Regions from separate parts of the Streptomyces sp. NPDC107575 genome, predicted to be linked through region 4. Evidence: riboswitches for the same ligand, from Rfam matches in the RefSeq annotation. Region 4 holds a riboswitch; each other region holds the start of a gene.

Region 1 (4,575 bases), on a different contig from region 4:
GACGAGCGTGCAGATGAGGAAGAACAGCACGTCCAGCCGGCGCAGATCCTTGCGCAGCCGTGAGCGCTGCTCGCCCCACCCTTCGGAGAGGTCGGGCTCGTCCCCGGCGGGCGGGGTCGGCGAGAGGGATGGCGCTTGGGTCACGATTGCTCCTGGCGAGAACAGAACGAGGACGGCACGGACAGCTCTTGGGATCCTGCTGGGGCCGCGCCTACCCCCGTCCAACCGACTTATTGACTGAACAGACAGTCAGTAGTGGAACGTGACGTGACTGTGACCTGTGCGACGTCGGGGCGTCAAGAGTCCTGCACGCAACAAGTCCGCACACAAAAACAACTAGGCTGGCGGCGTGACCAGAGTCCGGTTGAGCGTGGCCGAGCGGCGTGAAGAGCTGCTGACGGCCGCCATCGAGCAGATCGAGGCGCGCGGGGTCGCCGCCGTGCGCATCGCCGACGTGGCGTCGGCGCTCGGCGTGAGCAACGCGCTGGTGCTGTACCACTTCTCGACGAAGGAGAAGCTCGTCGCGGCCGCGTTCGCGCACGCCGCCGAGAGCGACCTGGCGCATCTGCGCAAGCTGCTCGGCCGCCGCACGACGGCCCTGAAGCGGCTGCGCGCCGCGGTGCGCTGGTACGCGCCGACGGGGCAGGCCAAGGGGTGGCGGCTGTGGATCGAGGGCTGGGCGGCGGCGCTGCGCGAGCCCGCGCTGCGGGAGGTCACGCGGGACCTCGACCGGCAGTGGAAGGCGGCGCTCGCGGAGGTGGTCGCCGAGGGCGTGGCGGCGGGCGAGTTCGCCTGCCCGGACCCGATGGGGGCGGCGCTGCGGATCACCGCCCTACTCGACGGGCTCGCCGTGCAACTGACGGCGTACGACGGCGGGCGCGCCAGGCCGGCCGCGGTGTCACGGGCCCGTATGCAGGAGTGGGTGGACGAGGCGCTCGCCCGCGAACTGGGGCTCGAGCGCGCGGAGTTGACGGCCGCGGGGCGCTGACGGAAGCCCGTCAGCGCCGCCGCAGCGCCACAGAGGCAGGCGTCAGGACGCCGCCTCCAGGTGGGCCTTGACCGCGTGCGGGTCGATGAAGCCCTTGGCCTGCACCCGGTCGCCGGAGGACTCGCCGCGCAGCCGGCGCCCGATCCACGGCACGAGGAACTCCCGCGCCCAGTGAATGTCGTCTCGCCGCACCTCGAACGTGCCGCGCGGCGGGAGCAGCGGCCACGCCTGCTCGGGGTCGGCCGGCACCTCGACGCCGAGCGCCTGGGCGGCCCGCAGCGCCACCCGGGTGTGCCCCTCGGGCGACAGGTGGAGCCGGTCGTCGTCCCAGGCCCTGCGGTCCTGGATGGACTTCAGGGACCACAGGTCGAGCATCACGCAGCCGTGGCGGTCGGCGATGGCCCGCACATGCATGTTGTACGTGGCGATCTTGCCGCGCAGGTGCTTGAGCACGGCCACGTCGCGGGTGTCGAACCCCGTGGCGACCATGACGGTGCCGGCCGCGTCGGCGAGCTTGACGACCGCCTTCTCGAAGCGCTCGGCCACGTCGTCCGGGTCGGTGCCGGGGCGGATGATGTCGTTGCCGCCGGCGACCAGGCTCACCAGGTCGGGGGCGAGCTCGACCGCCTTGGGGACCTGGTCCGCGACGATCTGGTCGAGAAGCTTGCCGCGCACCGCCAGGTTCGCGTACTTGAAGGTGTCCTCGGGGACGCGGTCGTCCAGGAGGACGGCGAGCCGGTCGGCCCAGCCCGCGAACTTTCCGTCGGGGCCGGGGTCGCCGACGCCTTCGGTGAAGCTGTCTCCCACGGCCGCGTAGGACCGGATCGTGCCGTTGAGTGAGTCCCTGAGTGCTCTCGATTCGTTTGCCACGACCACACATCTTTCACCCTCGGATGTGACCTACGCGACCGTAGCCAGGGGTTGACGCGTGGTGAGATAGCCCACTCGCCGCCTGGGGAATAAGTGCGCGAACGCACTTCGGCGCCCGGGGAACAACCCCGGGCGCCGAAGAGAGCGGGCCGTCGCGTCCGCTACGAAACGTCTCAGGCGTTCACGCCGTGCTCGCTCAGGTAGGCGATCGGGTCGATGTCCGAGCCGTAGTCCGCGGTGGTGCGGACCTCGAAGTGCAGGTGCGGTCCGGTGACGTTGCCCGTCGCGCCGGACTTGGCGATCTCCTGGCCGGCCGTCACGGTGTCACCCTGGGCGACACCGATCGAGGACAGGTGGCCGTACTGGGAGAAGTGGCCGTCGGCGTGCTCGATGACGACCTCGTTGCCGTACGCGCCGCCCGAGCCGGTCGACACGACGGTGCCGTCGGCGATCGACTTCACGGAGGTGCCGGTCGGGATCGAGTAGTCGGCGCCGGTGTGGCTGCCGCTGGACCACATGGATCCGGAGTTGCCGTAGCCGTGGCCCTGGGCGCCGTCGACCGGCGCCACGTAGTCGCCGGAGGCGGTGGTCTTGGCGCTCGCCTGCGTGGCGGTGGCCTCGTCGGCGGAGCCGCCCTCGGCCGCGCCGCCGAGGTCGAGCTTGACGCCGATCTTGAGGTGGTCGGCGTTGGAGCCGACGGCGTCCTTGTTGTCCTCGTACAGCTTCTTCCAGCCGCCGTCGACGTCCTGCGCCTTGGCGATCTTCGAGAGCGTGTCACCGGCCTTGACGGTGTACGTCGTGGCGTCGGCGGTGCCGCCGGACGTCGCGGCCTGCGCGCCGGTGGCGCCCATCAGCGGCAGCGCCACGGCGACTCCACCGGCGGAGGCGACGGCGGCGACACGGGCGATGCGGCGGGAGGTCGAAAGGCGGTGCTTTCCCTTTGCGGGCATGCTGAATTTCCTCTCCGTCGCCTACGAGGTGAGCTGTCGGGTTCGGGCTGGAGATGCCCGGCCGCACCCGGAGTACGGGCACGGCTTCACCCCTAGCCGCTTCGGGAAATCCCCCTACGCGGCGTCGTGCGTGTGGGTCCCCCGCTCCTGCCGTGACGGGTAGTCGAAAGGAATCCGGGCGGCGGCAGGACTAGGCGTTCCGACCGGATTGATTGGTGACCGTAGGCGAACCGCAATGGCGGCGACAACTGCCGAATTCACCTGCGGCGGCAATTCCTTGGGTTTCTGAGGCCTCCCTGTGTAACCCTGCGTCGACATTCCCCGCTTTACCAACGCCATACCTTCGGGGATTACTGGGGAGGCAATCCGGGCCGCCCGCCACACAGCGTCACGAACATGAGGCCGGTCACGCACACGCCCACAAGCCCCTTCGATTCACGCACAGTTGGCACAGATCGGAACGAATCGGACAGATGGTTGCCTGTGGAACCGATGTCGTATCGTCAGGAGCGCGCCCGCCGGCGACCCAACGCCGGTGCACCGATTGGGAGGAGCCCCTGTGACGCAGCACGCACCGTCCACCGAGCCCGAGCTGACCGGAGTGCGCAACTTCCGAGACGTGGGCGGCCTGCCCACCGTGGACGGCCGGCGCGTGCGCCAGGGCGTACTGTTCCGCAGCGGTCACCTCGCCCACGCCACGGCCGAGGACTCGACCTTCCTCTCCTCGCTCGGCCTGCACACCGTCTTCGACTTCCGCAACGCCGCGGACCAGAAGCTGGAGGGCGCCGACGTCGAGCTGCCCGGTGTGCGCAATCTCAACCTGCCGCTCAACGACCCGGCCGACGGCGCCGAATTCTGGGCCATGGTCCGCGACGGCGACATCGAGCAGCTGCGCCAGATCCTCTCCGAGGGCCGGGCGGCCAACCGCCTCGTCGAGTCCTACCGCACCATGATCAAGGAGCGCACCGCCGAGCACAGCCGCGTGCTGCACTCCCTCGCCGAGGACAGCCTCCCCGCGCTGATGCACTGCGCGGCCGGCAAGGACCGCGCCGGCCTGTCGATCGCGGTGACGCTGCTCGCGGTGGGCGTGGAGCGCGACGCCATCGAAGCGGACTACCTCAAGTCGAACGAGAAGCACCGCCGCTACAACGTGCGCCGCACCGCCACCGCGAAGGACGCCTACTCCCCCGAGGTCATGGAGCTGCTCAGCCCGCTCTTCGACGCCCGCATCGAGTACCTCAACGCCGGCCTCGAGACCATCGACGAGCAGTGGGGCAGCACGGACCGCTACCTCGAAGAGGGCCTGAAGCTCACCGCGGCCACCCGCGAGCGGCTGCGCGAGCGGCTCCTCGACTGACGGTCGGGCGTCATACGGCGCCGCGCCGGGCGTCACCTGCCGCCCGGCGCCGCCCTCGCCGTGACACCGGGCGCCGAACGTCACCCCTCCCTGTCTCGCAGCGCCGCGCGGGCGGGGAGGGTCACCGCGAGCAGGCCGAGGCACACCGCGCCCCCGGCGAACGTGCCGTACAGCAGCGGCGGTATGTACGGGGACTCCCCCGTCATTCCGCGCATCATCGGGGTCAGCGTGATCAACGCGATGGCCGTGCCCAGCGCCACCCCCGCCGCCGACACCAGCAGGCTCTCCCAGCGCAGCATCCGCAGCACCTGGCGGCGCGTGGAGCCGACGAGGCGGAGCACGGTCAGTTCGCGGCGGCGGTCCAGGACCGTCATCACCAGGGTGTTGACCGCCGCGACGGCGGCGAAGCC
Region 2 (4,575 bases), on a different contig from region 4:
CAGCGGGACGTCGTGAAGAACGAGCGGCGCCAGCGCTATGACAACGTGCCCTACGGCACGGCGTTCGAGAAGCTGACCGCCCTCATGTACCCCGAGGGACACCCGTACCACCACACGCCCATCGGCTCCATGGCCGACCTGGACGCGGCCACCCTCGAGGACGCGCGGAACTTCTTCCGCACCTACTACGCGCCGAACAACGCGGTGCTCTCCATCGTCGGTGACATCGACCCCCAGCAGACGCTCGCCTGGGTCGAGCGGTACTTCGGCTCCATCCCCGGCCACGACGGCAAGCCCGCCCCGCGCGACGGCGGGCTCCCCGAGGTCATCGGCGAGCAGCAGCGCGAGGTCGTCGAGGAGGAGGTCCCGGCGCGCGCGCTGATGTCGGCCTACCGCCTCCCGCAGGACGGCACGCGCGCGTGCGACGCCGCCGACCTCGCCCTCACCGTCCTGGGCGGCGGCGAGTCCTCGCGCCTGTACAACCGCCTCGTACGCCGTGACCGCACCGCTGTGGCGGCCGGTTTCGGCCTGCTGCGCCTCGCCGGAGCGCCCTCCCTGGGCTGGCTGGACGTGAAGACCTCCGGAGACGTCGAGGTGCCGGTCATCGAGGCCGCCGTCGACGAGGAGCTCGCCCGGTTCGCGGAAGAGGGCCCGAGTCCCGAGGAAATGGAGCGCGCGCAGGCCCAGTTGGAGCGCGAGTGGCTGGACCGCTTGGGCACGGTCGCGGGGCGCGCCGACGAGCTGTGCCGCTACGCCGTCCTGTTCGGCGACCCGCAGCTCGCCCTGACCGCCGTGGGGCGCGTCCTGGACGTGACCGCCGAGGAGGTCCAGGAGGTCGCCAAGGCGCGCCTGCGCCCCGACAACCGCGCGTCCCTCGTATACGAGCCGACGGCGCCCGCCGACACCGAGACCGCCGAGATCACCGAGGAGGCGGGCCAGTGACGGATCAGCTCGCGAACATGGACTTCCACCCCCGGCCGCAGGCGGGCGAGCCCAAGCCGTGGGCGTTCCCGGCCCCTGAGCGCGGCGCGCTGCCCAACGGTCTGACGGTGCTGCGCTGCCACCGGCCCGGTCAGCAGGTCGTCGCCGTGGAGGTGCAGCTGGACGCACCGCTGGACGCCGAGCCGAAGGGGCTCGACGGCGTCTCGACCATCATGGCGCGGGCCTTCAACGAGGGCACCGACAAGCACTCCGCCGAGGAGTTCGCCGCCGAGCTGGAGCGCTGCGGCGCCACGATGGACGCGCACGCCGACCACCCCGGCGTCCGCGCCTCCCTCGAAGTGCCGGCCTCGCGTCTGTCCAAGGGCCTCGCCCTCCTGGCCGACGCGCTGCGCGCCCCCGCCTTCGACGACAGCGAGATCGAGCGCCTCGTCCGCAACCGCCTGGACGAGATCCCGCACGAGAGCGCCAACCCGGCCCGGCGCGCCGCCAAGGAGCTCTCCAAGCAGCTCTTCCCGGCCGACGCGCGCGTGTCGCGCCCGCGCCAGGGCACCGAGGAGACCGTCTCGGCCATCGACGCGGCGGCGGTGCGCGCCTTCTACGACCGGCACGTACGCCCCGCCACCGCCACGGCCGTCGTCGTGGGCGACCTGACGGGCATCGACCTGGACGCCCTCCTCGCCGACACGCTCGGCGCCTGGACGGGCGACACCGCCGAGCCGCGCCCCGTGCCGCCGGTCGTGGCCGACGACACCGGCCGCGTGATCATCGTGGACCGCCCGGGCGCCGTGCAGACGCAGTTGCTGATCGGCCGGGTCGGACCGGACAAGCACGACCGTGTGTGGCCCGCTCAGGTCCTCGGCACGTACTGCCTGGGCGGCACCCTGACGTCGCGTCTGGACCGCGTCCTGCGCGAGGAGAAGGGCTACACCTACGGTGTGCGCTCCTTCGCCCAGGTGCTGCGCTCCGCGCCCGACGGCAGTGGTGCGGCGATGCTCGCCATCAGCGGCTCGGTGGACACGCCGAACACCGGGCCCGCGCTCGACGACCTGTGGAAGGTGCTGCGCACGCTGGCGGCCGAGGGGCTGACGGATGCCGAACGGGACACCGCCGTACAGAACTTGGTGGGTGTGGCCCCGCTGAAGTTCGAGACCGCCGCGGCCGTCGCGAGCACCCTCGCCGACCAGGTCGAGCAGCACCTGCCGGACGACTTCCAGGCACAGGTGTACCGGCAGCTGGCCGCCACTGGCACCGTGGAGGCCACGGCGGCCGTCGTGAGCGCGTTCCCGGCGGACCGCCTGGTGACGATCCTGGTGGGCGACGCCGCGCAGATCGAGGAGCCGGTCAAGGCGCTCGGTATCGGCGAGGTGACGGTGGTCGCGGGCTGAGCGGACCGAGTCCGCCTCTCCAGGCACACCACGAAGCCCCGGCGCCGGTATCGGCGGCCGGGGCTTCGTGGCGTCCGTCACGATCGCCTTCAATCACCACACGATCACAAATGTCCGAATTGATGTAGAGGTTGCCTCTCTGCCCTGTGGCGTGCACTACAAAAGCCGGGTTCTGTTTGTCGATCCAAAGATGCCCCGCTTAGCGTTCCCTCCGGCTGTCCGCCAGACGTACGTCGCGCCCGCGACACCGGACAGTCATCGCCGAGTCCCCGTGGTGCGAGCCAGGGGAGCCGGGGACCCACCGAAGTCCCTGGGGTGAATCGGGCGCTCTTCCCGTGAGGGGAGGGGGCCCGTAGGAGACCTTCCTGCTCCGAACCCGTCAGCTAACCCGGTAGGCGAGAAGGAAGGAAAGGACCAGCCACTTCATGGGGTTCACCCGTGCCACCGGGAAGCACCGCCGTCCCAGCCGCCTGACGCGTACCACCGCTCAGGTCGCAGGCGTCGCCGCCATCACCACGACGGGCGTGGTGGGCGGTCTCGCCGCCCCCGCTCTCGCCGCCGACACCGCGGTCGCCCCGCACGACGGCCTCACGCAGGCCGTCGCCATCGGCGACTCCCTGGCCGAGCAGATCGACGCGCAGGCCACCGCGCAGCAGAAGGCCGCCGCCAAGGCGAAGGCCGAGGCCGAGGCCAAGAAGAAGGCCGAGGAGGCCAAGCGCAAGGCCGAGGCGGAGGCCAAGAAGCGGGCCGCGGAGAAGGCCGAGAAGGAGCGCGAGGCCAAGGAGCGCGCCGCCCGTGAGGCCGAGCGCAAGCGCCTGAACAGCTTCGTGTCGCCGATCGCCGGCTCGTACGTCTCCACCGCCTACCAGGCCGGCAGTGGCCTGTGGTCCTCCGGCAGCCACACCGGCATCGACTTCCACGCCTCCAGCGGCACTTCGGTGCACGCGGTGGGCATGGGCACCGTCGTCGAGGCCGGCTGGGGCGGCGCGTACGGCAACAACGTCGTGATCAAGATGAAGGACGGCACGTACACCCAGTACGGTCACATGTCCTCGATCGGCGTCTCCGTCGGCCAGGACGTCACCCCCGGCCAGCAGATAGGCCTCTCCGGTGCCACCGGCAACGTCACGGGCCCGCACCTCCACTTCGAGGCCCGCACCGGCCCCGACTACGGCTCGGACATCGACCCCGTCGCGTACCTGCGCCAGCACGGTGTGAACGTCTGACCCGACAGCACACTCCACGAAAGCCCCGGCTCCCCGAGCCGGGGCTTTCGCGTTCCCGGCTCCGCACTGTCCAAAAAATATCCCCGGATTCAGTTCCCTCGTCGGAAATTCAACTCCGGTGGAATAGAGTCTTCGGGTAAACGTTCCGGCCGCGCGTCATTCGTGCTTGACCGGGCGTCAATCGACCGCGTATCGCGGGCGTTGAGGCGGAGGTCGAGTCATGCGCATTCCCGCGCAGTCGGTATGCACAGCGATCCGCGACGACATCGTCGCCGGCGTCTACGAGCGCGGCGGCAGGCTCACCGAGGAACTGCTCGCGCGTCGCTACGGGGTCTCGCGCGTGCCCGTCAGGGAGGCGCTGCGCACCCTGGAGGCGGAGGGGTTCGTCGTCACGCGCAGGCACGCGGGCGCGTGCGTGGCCGAACCCACGGAGCGGGAGGCGGCCGACCTCCTGGAGATCCGCATGCTGCTCGAACCCATGGGCGCCGCCCGCGCCGCGCAGCGCCGCACCGAGGCCCACCTCAAGGTGCTGCGCGGCCTGGTCAGGCTGGGGCAGGAGCGCTCGAGGCGAGGTCAGAGCGAGGATCTGCGCTCGCTCGGCAGCTGGTTCCACGAGACGCTCGTCCAGGCCTCCGGCAGCCCAGGGCTGATCACCCTGCTCACCCAGCTGCGCCACAAGATCGCCTGGATGTACGCCGTGGAGAGCCCGGCACGGCCGGCGGAGTCCTGGGCCGAGCACGGCGCCATCGTCGACGCCGTGGCGCGGGGCGACGCGGAGCGTGCGCGCGCCCTGGCCGCCCTGCACGCGGAGCGTGCGACGGCCGCCCACAAGCTGCGCGTCCCCCGCGCGGGCGAGCGTGTGAGGACTTCGCAACATGCAGTCAACACGGTGGGGCGTCAGGTTTAACAACGGCGCCGTATACAAAGAAGCGCGCTATTCGGAGAATGGGTCGAACGAGACGCGGGGTAATTTCCGCTGCCTATTTCTGCCTGTTTCTCGTCGCCGAATTGGTGCCGCATCA
Region 3 (4,575 bases), on a different contig from region 4:
ACGCCTCGGCCTTGTCGCCCGTGCCCGACACGCCCACCACCGTGCCGAGCCCGAACTGGTCGTGCGTGACGCGGTCGCCGATGGCGAGGGCCACCACCGGCTTGGAGTTCGCCCGGCTCGTGGCGAAGGCCGGCGTCGTACCCGTGCGGGAGCGCGAGGACGACAGGGAGGCCGCGATGCCGCCGCCGATGCTCTTGGTCGAGGCCGCCGGCGTGGACGGGCCGGTCCGCTTCCAGTCCAGGTGCCCGGCCGGGATCTCCTCCAGGAAGCGGGAGGGCGGGTTGTACGAGGGCTGGCCCCAGGCGCTGCGCATCGAGGCGCGGGTCAGATAGAGCCGCTGCCGCGCGCGCGTGATGCCCACGTACGCGAGGCGGCGCTCCTCCTCCAGCTCCTTGGCCTGGCCGAGGGAGCGCATGTGCGGGAAGACGCCGTCCTCGAGGCCGGTCAGGAAGACGACGGGGAACTCGAGGCCCTTGGCCGTGTGCAGCGTCATCAGCGTGATGACGCCGTCGCTGTTCTCCTCGTCGTCCGGGATCTGGTCGGAGTCGGCGACGAGGGCGACGCGCTCCAGGAAGTCGGAGAGCCCTCCGCCGCCCGTCTCGGACTCGCCCTCCTCGCCTGCCTCCTGCTCGAACTCCAGGGCCACGGCGGCGAGTTCCTGGAGGTTCTCGATCCGGGTCTCGTCCTGCGGGTCGGTGGAGGCCTGCAGTTCGGCGAGGTAGCCGGTGCGCTCCAGGATGGCCTCGAGGACCGTGGCCGGGCCGGCGCCCGACTCCACGATCGTGCGGAGGTCCTCCATCAGCGTGTTGAACCGCTTCACGGCGTTCGCCGAGCGGGCCGCCATCCCGTACGCCTCGTCGACGCGGCGCAGCGCCTGCGGGAAGGAGATCTTCTCGCGCTGGGAGAGCGCGTCGATCATCGCTTCGGCGCGGTCGCCGATGCCGCGCTTGGGCACGTTGAGGATGCGGCGCAGCGGCACCGAGTCCTCGGGGTTGGAGAGCACCCGCAGGTAGGCCAGGACGTCCCTGACCTCCTTGCGCTCGTAGAAGCGGACGCCGCCGACGACCTTGTAGGGCAGGCCGGTGCGGATGAAGATCTCTTCGAAGACACGGGACTGCGCGTTCGTCCGGTAGAAGACCGCGACGTCGCCCGCGAGCGCGTCGCCCGCGTCGGTGAGCCGGTCGATCTCGTCGGCGATGAACTGCGCCTCGTCGTGCTCGGTGTCCGCGACGTAGCCCGTGATCTGGGCGCCGGGGCCCTCGTTCGTCCACAGGTTCTTGGGGCGGCGCGACTCGTTGCGCTCGATCACCGCGTTCGCCGCGCTGAGGATCGTCTGCGTGGAGCGGTAGTTCTGCTCCAGCATGATCGTCGTCGCGTTCGTGTAGTCCTCTTCGAACTGCAGGATGTTGCGGATCGTGGCGCCGCGGAACGCGTAGATCGACTGGTCCGCGTCACCCACGACGCACAGCTCGGCCGGGTCGGCGCCCTCGCCCTCGGTGGGGCCGACCAGCTCGCGCACCAGCGCGTACTGCGCGTGGTTCGTGTCCTGGTACTCGTCGACGAGGACGTGGCGGAAGCGGCGGCGGTAGTGCTCGGCGACGTCCGGGAACGCGCGCAGCAGGTTCACCGTCGTCATGATCAGGTCGTCGAAGTCCAGCGCGTTCGCCTCGCGCAGGCGGGCCTGGTACATCGCGTAGGCCTGGGCGAGGGTCTTCTCGAAGCCGTCGGCGGCGGTCCCCGCGAAGTCCTCCTCGTCGATCAGCTCGTTCTTCAAGTTGCTGATCTTGGCGCTGAAGGACTTCGGCGGGAACTTCTTCGGGTCGAGGTCCAGGTCGCGGCAGACGAGCGCCATGAGCCGCTTGCTGTCGGCGGCGTCGTAGATCGAGAAGGAGGACGTGAAGCCCAGCTTCTTGCTCTCCCGGCGCAGGATGCGGACACAGGCGCTGTGGAAGGTGGACACCCACATCGCGTTCGCGCGCGGGCCGACCAGGTCCTCGACACGCTCCTTCATCTCGCCCGCGGCCTTGTTCGTGAACGTGATCGCGAGGATCTGGCCGGGGTGCACGCCGCGCTGGGCGAGCAGGTACGCGATGCGGTGCGTGAGGACGCGGGTCTTGCCCGATCCGGCGCCGGCGACGATGAGCAGGGGGGAGCCGCCGTGCACCACGGCCGCGCGCTGGTTCTCGTTCAGCCCCTCCAGGAGGGAGGCCGGGTCGAGGACCGGGCGCGGGGCGCCGTTCCGGTAGTGGGCGTCGCGCTCGGGGGGCACGCCGAACAGCCCGTCCGGCATCGGCTCCGGGGCCCCGTCGTCGTACTCGGGGTCCGGGGGCGGCGGCGGGGGTTCCTGCTCACCGCTCGGGGAGCCGGGCGCGCCCTTCTGGAGGCCGGTCAGGAAGCTGTCGTCAAAGAGGCTGCTCATCGCTCTACGAGTCTAGGCCGCCCCACTGACAACCCGTGGCTGCCTTCGGAACTCCAAGAGCCCTCCAGAGGGCAGATCACGAAAATGTATCGGGCATATCGAACATCAACCTTCACAGCAGCCACACGAGTTGGCTACGGTGCAGCCGGGCAGCCCGTCCCCCCGCCCGCGAATGTCGCGGCGAACGGGAAGCCCCCGCCGAGTCCCGTACGCCGCGAGGCAGGGAACCGGGGACCCAACCGACCTTGGGGTGAATCGGTCAGCCGACCGTAGGGCAGCCTTCCACGCCCGAACCCGACAGCTAACTCGGTAGGCGGACGACGGAAGGAGTCGCCTGCCTTGGCGTCGCACCGCAAGCCCCGCAGCCGTTCCCGGATGACCGGCGGTCTTCGCACGACCCCCGCGGTCGGGATCACGACCGCCGCCCTCACCTCCGTGGCCCTGCTCTCGCAGACGGCCCAGGCCGCGCCCGCGCAGCCGTCGTCCAAGCCGCGCCTGGAGGAGGTGCAGAAGAAGGTCGACTCCCTGTACCGGCAGGCCGAGGTCGCCACCCAGAAGTACAACGGGGCGAAGGAACGGACCGACGCCAAGAAGCGGCAGGTCGACAAGCTCCTCGACGATGTCGCGCAGCGCACCGAGGAGATGAACACGGCCCGCCAGAAGCTCGGCAGGTACGCCGCCGAGCAGTACCGCTCGGGCAGTGTGAGCGACACCGCGACCATGTTCCTCGCGGACGACCCGGAGGACTACTTCTCGCAGCGCCAGCTGATGAGCCGGCTGACCGAGGAGCAGAAGAAGTCGATCGACGACTATCAGAAGCAGACGCGCGAGACCGCGAAGAAGCGCACCGAGGCGCAGTCGAGCCTGGAGGACCTCACCGATTCGCAGACCGAGCTGAGGTCCACGAAGGAGACCGTGCAGACGAAGCTCTCCGACGCGCGTCAGCTGCTGTCCAAGCTGACCGCCGAGGAGAAGGCGCGGCTCGCCGCGATCGAGAAGGCCAAGGAGGAGGCCGCCCGCAAGAAGGCGGCGGAGCTGGCCGCCAAGCAGAAGGCCGAGGAAGCGGCGAAGCGGAAGGCGGCCGAGGCGGCGAAGGAGCAGTCGTCCGGCTCCTCGTCCGGTTCCTCGGGGTCGTCGTCCGGTTCCTCCGACGCCTCGTACGCGACGAAGGCCGCGCAGGCGCTCGCGTTCGCCAAGGCACAGGAGGGCAAGCCGTACGTGTGGGGCGCCACGGGCCCGGACTCGTACGACTGCTCGGGCCTGACGCAGGCGGCGTGGAAGTCCGCGGGGATCTCGCTGCCGCGGACGACCTGGGACCAGGTCGAGATCGGCAAGACGGTGCCGCTCTCCGACATCCAACCCGGTGACCTGGTGTTCTTCTACGACGACATCAGCCACGTGGGCCTCTACATGGGCGACGGCATGATGGTCCACGCGCCGAAGCCGGGCGCGGTCGTGCGCGAGGAGTCGATCTACTACGACGGCACGTCGTCGATCCACAGTGTGGTGCGGCCGGCCTGACGTACGTACGCGGAAGGGCCCGGCAGGTCACGGCCTGCCGGGCCCTTCCGTGTGCACGGCGCGTACGGCCTGTGCGCGGTCGCTCAGGTCCAGAGCACCGCGATGAAGATGTTGACGACGGTGAGCGCGCCGACGGTGATGAAGAGGCCCTTCTCCGCCTTCTCCTCGTCCCGCTTCACGTAGACGATGCCGAGGATCACGATCAGGAGCGCGAGCTTCACGCCGATCTTGATGTTGTTGACGGTGCTGCCGTCGGCCTGGTTGAGGCCGACCAGGGCGACGCCGGTCACCAGCATGGTCAGGGCGCCGTGCAGCATCGCCTTGTTGAAGCGGGCCGCGCCCTCCTTCATCGCCGACATCTGCGTGAGGAAGCCGCCGAGCAGCGAGGCGATGCCGATGATGTGCAGGCCGACGAAGAGGTGGATGAGTACGTCCATGGTTCGGAGCCTAACCGGACGCCCATGGGCCACTACGCGCACCCCTTTGCCACTCTGTTATCACTCTCCGCCACCATCCGTAACAAACAGACCAGTTGCGAACAATCCGGCACCAACCCGTTACGCAGAGGTTTAGCGTCCTTCCTCAGGTGACCGGCTCCCCACCGCCGCCCGGGCCAGGGGCGGCAGTCGGACACC
Region 4 (4,575 bases):
CCCAGCTGCTCCTTGAACGCCTGGATGTCGGCGTCCGTGGGCGCGGTGGGCTCGGTCTGCGGCGGGGGAGTTTCCATCGCTCGGGTGTTTCCTTCAGTCTTTGTCAGTTGTCCGCCTGGTCGGCCTTGTCGACGCCGTCCCAGACGTTGGAGTACCAGGGGCGGTCCTCCGCGCCCTGCTCGGCGCGCTCGGCCGCGGTGCGCTCGCTCGGCACCACGTAGCCGGTCTCGCCCGGCATCACCATGTGCAGGCGCTCCCGGATCCGCTGCTCGGCGAACGAGTCGTCCTGCCAGCGGGCCTTCTGGTCGCGCAGCTTGTCGACCCGTTCCTTGGCCTCCTGCTGCTGGCGCCGCAGGTCCTCGATCTCGCCGCGCTGCGACACGTACTGCCTTATCGGGTACGCGAGCGCGACCACGAGGGTGCACAGGACGAGGGCGAGCAGGGCCGCGCGGCCCGTGAGCCGGGAGCGGCGGGCCTGCCGCTTGTTCTGCGAGCGGTAGACGCGCTCGGCGGTCTGCTCGCCCAGCACGCGCAGGCGGGTGGCCGTCGAGAAGCGCTCTCTGGAGTCCCTGTCCCGCACCTTTCCGGGCATCGCCTGCTTCCGCCTCCCCGCTCACGTACGTACGTCCCCGCACACGGTACGGGACCGAGTGCGGGGACGTACGTATCTACAGCGTCAGGGAAGCTCAGCCCTTGAAGCGCGGGAACGCGGAGCGACCGGCGTAGACCGCCGCGTCGTCCAGGATCTCCTCGATGCGCAGCAGCTGGTTGTACTTGGCGACGCGCTCGGAGCGGGCCGGGGCGCCGGTCTTGATCTGGCCGCAGTTGGTGGCGACGGCGAGGTCGGCGATCGTGACGTCCTCGGTCTCGCCGGAGCGGTGGGACATCATGCACTTGAAGCCGTTGCGCTGGGCCAGCTCGACGGCGTCCAGGGTCTCGGTCAGCGAACCGATCTGGTTCACCTTCACGAGCAGGGCGTTCGCCGAGTTCTCCTCGATGCCGCGGGCCAGGCGCTCCGGGTTGGTGACGAAGAGGTCGTCGCCGACGAGCTGGACCTTGTCGCCCAGCTTCTCGGTGATGACGTTCCAGCCGGCCCAGTCGTCCTCGTACAGCGGGTCCTCGATGGAGACGAGCGGGTACGCGGAGACGAGCTCCTCGTAGTACTCCGTCATCTCGGCCGCCGAGCGCTCCTTGCCCTCGAACTGGTACTTGCCGTCCTTGTAGAACTCGGAGGCGGCGACGTCGAGGGCGAGGGCGATCTGCTGGCCGGGAACGTAACCGGCTTCCTTGATGGCCTCGAGGATCAGGTCCAGGGCCTCGCGGTTCGAGCCCAGGTTCGGGGCGAAGCCGCCCTCGTCGCCGAGGCCGGTGGCCAGGCCCTTGCTCTTCAGGACCTTCTTCAGCGTGTGGTAGACCTCGGCGCCCCAGCGCAGGGCCTCGGAGAAGGACTCCGCGCCGATCGGGGCGATCATGAACTCCTGGATGTCGACGTTGGAGTCGGCGTGCGACCCACCGTTCAGGATGTTCATCATCGGGACGGGCAGCAGGTGCGCGTTCGGACCGCCGAGGTAGCGGAAGAGCGGCAGGTCCGAGGCCTCGGAGGCGGCGTGGGCCACGGCGAGCGAGACGCCGAGGATGGCGTTGGCGCCGAGCGAGCCCTTGTTGTCGGTCGCGTCCAGGTCGAACATCGCCTGGTCGATCAGGCGCTGCTCGGTGGCGTCGTAGCCGACGAGCTCCGGGCCGATCTGCTCGATGACGGCGAGGACGGCCTTCTCGACGCCCTTGCCCTGGTAACGGTTCGGGTCACCGTCGCGGAGTTCGATGGCCTCGAAGGCACCGGTGGAGGCACCCGACGGGACGGCCGCGCGGCCGGTGCTCCCGTCGTCGAGGCCGACCTCGACCTCGACCGTGGGGTTGCCTCGGGAGTCCAGGATTTCCCGGGCTACGACGACGTCGATGGACGGCACGAGCATCTCCTTCTGGGATGTGACGAAGCTGTGCGGGCGGCCGTCGGAACAACGGGTCCCGCCCCCCTGAGCCTAACCGGCTCGCGCTCATCGGCCATCCGAACGCCCGCCTCGTGGACAACGCCGTTAGCGAAATGTTCCTTAACGGAACAAAAACAGCGACCTCCGTCCCGGCTGTGCCGGGGCGGAGGTCGCCGAAGTGAGCGGCCCGTGGGGACGGGGTGCGGCGGGGCTCGGCGTCCGCCGATGCCGAGCCCGTGCCTGATGGCCTGGGAGGGCCTTGGGTCCTGTGCGGACCGGTGGCCCCTGCGCGGGGCCGGACGTCTTAGCTGAGGTGCAGCTGCTGACCCGGGTAGATCAGGTTGGCGTCCTTGACGATGTCCTTGTTCTTCTCGAACAGCTGCTGCCAGGTCGTGTCGTGCGCCTCGGCGATCTTGCTGAGGGTGTCGCCGGACTTGACCTTGTACTCGCCGTCGCCCTTCTCGACCTTGTTGCCGGTCGGGGTGGTGACGGTGTCCTGCTTCGGGGCGGCCTGCTTCGGGGCCTCCTGCTTGGGGGCCTCCTGCTGCTGCGGCTGCTGGCGCTGCTCGGAACGGTCGGCGCGCTGCTGGGTCTCCTGCTTCGGAGCCTGCTGCTGCGCGGACGAGTCGTCGCCGCCACCCTCGTTCGGGGTGGAGGAGAGGCCCGAGCCGCAGTTCGGCCAGGCACCGCTGCCCTGGGAAGCGAGAACCTTCTCGCCGACGGCTATCTGCTGCGCCTTGGACGCCTGGTCGGCGGTGGAGGCGTACTGGTCGCCGCCGTAGGCGGACCAGGTGGAGGACGAGAACTGCAGACCGCCGTAGAAACCGTTGCCGGTGTTGGTGGACCAGTTGCCACCGGACTCGCACTGCGCGACCTGGTCCCACTCGGAGGTGGTGGCGGCGGAGGCGGAGGTCGCACCCATCAGCGGCACGGCGACGGCGGCAGCGGCGACGCCGCCGAGCGTGGCGACGCGGACGGCCTTGGACGGGCGGCGGTGCTTGTTCTTGCCGGAAAACAGCATGGAGATGTCTCCTCACCGACGCCTGCGAGGTGAGCTGTCGGGTTCGGGCCAGTGAGTGCCCGGCAGACGCATCCTTGTGCGCTGCTTAACCCCAAGCCCGTCCGGTCTCCCGGAAGGGCGGCTTACCTGGGTCCCCCGCTCCTGCCTACGGCGCTTACGCGACGACTGTTCCCGTACGGACGTTGGCAGGATTCGGCGTGACATCCGTCGGGGCCCGCTGAAGCGAGCGGTCACGAACGTAAGCGGTCGATCCGCCCGATTTCAAAGTCGATCAGGGGCTTTGAGACCCATGTCTCACTCGATCGACATCGGACAAAGCCCCCTCAACCGACCTGAACCCCCGCTACCTTTTGTCCGATCCGTCCCCAAGATCCAGGCTCTGACCAGGAAGGATGAGGTCTGGGTCGGTACCGACCGTCTCCTTGTTCCGCTCGTAGAGCGCGTCCCAGCCGCCGTGCACGTCCTGGGCCTTCGCGATGTCCCAGAGGTTGTCGCCGGCGTGCACCTCGTACGTGTCGCCGGCGCGCTTGTCGTCGCGCGAGGCGTGACGGCCCTCTCCCGTACGGGAGCCGGAACCGTCGTCGTCGGCGCGGTCGCCGCGGTGGCGGCCGGAGGAGGAGTCGTCCGAGGCCGCACCGGAGGGCGAGGCGGACGGTGCGGCCGTCTCGGCGGGGGCGTCGCCAGAAGGCGCGTGGGACTTGTCACTTGACGGGGTCGAGGAGTCCTCGGCCTTGTTACCGGAGGTATCGCCCGACTCGTCGGCCGACGGGCCGTCCGACGCCTCGGGGTCGACGGACTCCTCGTGACCCTTGTCTCCCGAATCCGCGTCTCCCGAATCCGTCGCGTCCGGGGAAGAGGAAGCGGTCTTGTCGGCGTCGGCGTCCTCGTCCGACGCGCCGTCCGCATCGGTGTCGGACGAGTCGGAGGGCTGCGCCGACGGCGACGCGGACACGCCCGGGTCGACGTCCGCCGAGCCGTCGTCCTTGGTGAGGTCCGAGGTGAGCGAGCACATCGGCCAGGCGCTCGGGCCCTTGTCGCCGAGAACCTTCTCGGCGACGGATATCTGCTGCGAGCGGCTGGCCTGATCGGCACGCGGGGCGTAGTCGAGCCCCCCGTACTCCTCCCATCTCTCCTGCGTGAACTGGAGACCGCCGTAGTAGCCGTTGCCGGCGTCCAGGCTCCACTGCCCGCCGCTCTCGCACTCGGCGAGCTTGTCCCACGCCTGCGTGGTCGCGGCGCTCGCGCCGCTCGCGGCGAACAGCGGGATCGCGATGGCGCTGCCGGTGACTCCGGCGGCGACGACGAGAGCAGGGGCCTGACGGGGGCGACGGTGACGACCGTTCCCGGAGAGCATGCGTTTGCCTTTCGCGAGACTGATGCTGCTACGCGCGACGGGTGGTGCGAGTGGTGCGGGTTGTGCATGTGTCGCGATGATCCGTGAACGTAGCTGCACTCGAACGCCTGTCACAAGTCGATGCAGCGTAGATCACGTGAAAGTCACATTGTTGACGGTCCGTCAGTTCCGGCCGGGTTCTGACGCGGGGTGAACTCCACCGGGAGCGTGCG

What was found. Region 4 has a riboswitch for cyclic di-AMP ahead of ACZ7L4_RS36645 (transglycosylase family protein). Riboswitches for the same ligand answer to the same signal wherever they lie in the genome.
Region 1: linked by a shared signal. The riboswitch ahead of ACZ7L4_RS11220 (M23 family metallopeptidase) and the one ahead of ACZ7L4_RS36645 (transglycosylase family protein) in region 4 are both predicted to bind cyclic di-AMP.
Region 2: linked by a shared signal. The riboswitch ahead of ACZ7L4_RS07325 (M23 family metallopeptidase) and the one ahead of ACZ7L4_RS36645 (transglycosylase family protein) in region 4 are both predicted to bind cyclic di-AMP.
Region 3: linked by a shared signal. The riboswitch ahead of ACZ7L4_RS22000 (C40 family peptidase) and the one ahead of ACZ7L4_RS36645 (transglycosylase family protein) in region 4 are both predicted to bind cyclic di-AMP.

Annotation. Positions count from the first base shown of each region.
Region 1 is NZ_JBVKBG010000002.1:1,032,573-1,037,147, reverse strand. Features, by position in the region: gene ACZ7L4_RS11235 (APC family permease) at 1-144, opposite strand, end outside; gene ACZ7L4_RS11230 (TetR/AcrR family transcriptional regulator) at 350-988, shown strand; gene ACZ7L4_RS11225 (SGNH/GDSL hydrolase family protein) at 1,031-1,813, opposite strand; gene ACZ7L4_RS11220 (M23 family metallopeptidase) at 2,032-2,808, opposite strand; cyclic di-AMP (ydaO/yuaA leader) riboswitch at 2,812-2,984, opposite strand; gene ACZ7L4_RS11215 (tyrosine-protein phosphatase) at 3,368-4,165, shown strand; gene ACZ7L4_RS11210 (FtsX-like permease family protein) at 4,246-4,575, opposite strand, start outside.
Region 2 is NZ_JBVKBG010000002.1:115,964-120,538, forward strand. Features, by position in the region: gene ACZ7L4_RS07315 (M16 family metallopeptidase) at 1-942, shown strand, start outside; gene ACZ7L4_RS07320 (M16 family metallopeptidase) at 960-2,327, shown strand; cyclic di-AMP (ydaO/yuaA leader) riboswitch at 2,577-2,739, shown strand; gene ACZ7L4_RS07325 (M23 family metallopeptidase) at 2,753-3,553, shown strand; gene ACZ7L4_RS07330 (GntR family transcriptional regulator) at 3,774-4,460, shown strand.
Region 3 is NZ_JBVKBG010000004.1:510,193-514,767, reverse strand. Features, by position in the region: gene pcrA (DNA helicase PcrA) at 1-2,419, opposite strand, end outside; cyclic di-AMP (ydaO/yuaA leader) riboswitch at 2,606-2,750, shown strand; gene ACZ7L4_RS22000 (C40 family peptidase) at 2,759-3,940, shown strand; gene ACZ7L4_RS21995 (hypothetical protein) at 4,024-4,377, opposite strand.
Region 4 is NZ_JBVKBG010000009.1:101,117-105,691, forward strand. Features, by position in the region: gene ACZ7L4_RS36630 (DUF501 domain-containing protein) at 1-77, opposite strand, end outside; gene ACZ7L4_RS36635 (FtsB family cell division protein) at 104-592, opposite strand; gene eno (phosphopyruvate hydratase) at 687-1,967, opposite strand; gene ACZ7L4_RS36645 (transglycosylase family protein) at 2,293-3,009, opposite strand; cyclic di-AMP (ydaO/yuaA leader) riboswitch at 3,014-3,172, opposite strand; gene ACZ7L4_RS36650 (transglycosylase family protein) at 3,353-4,363, opposite strand; gene ACZ7L4_RS36655 (cytochrome P450 family protein) at 4,507-4,575, opposite strand, start outside.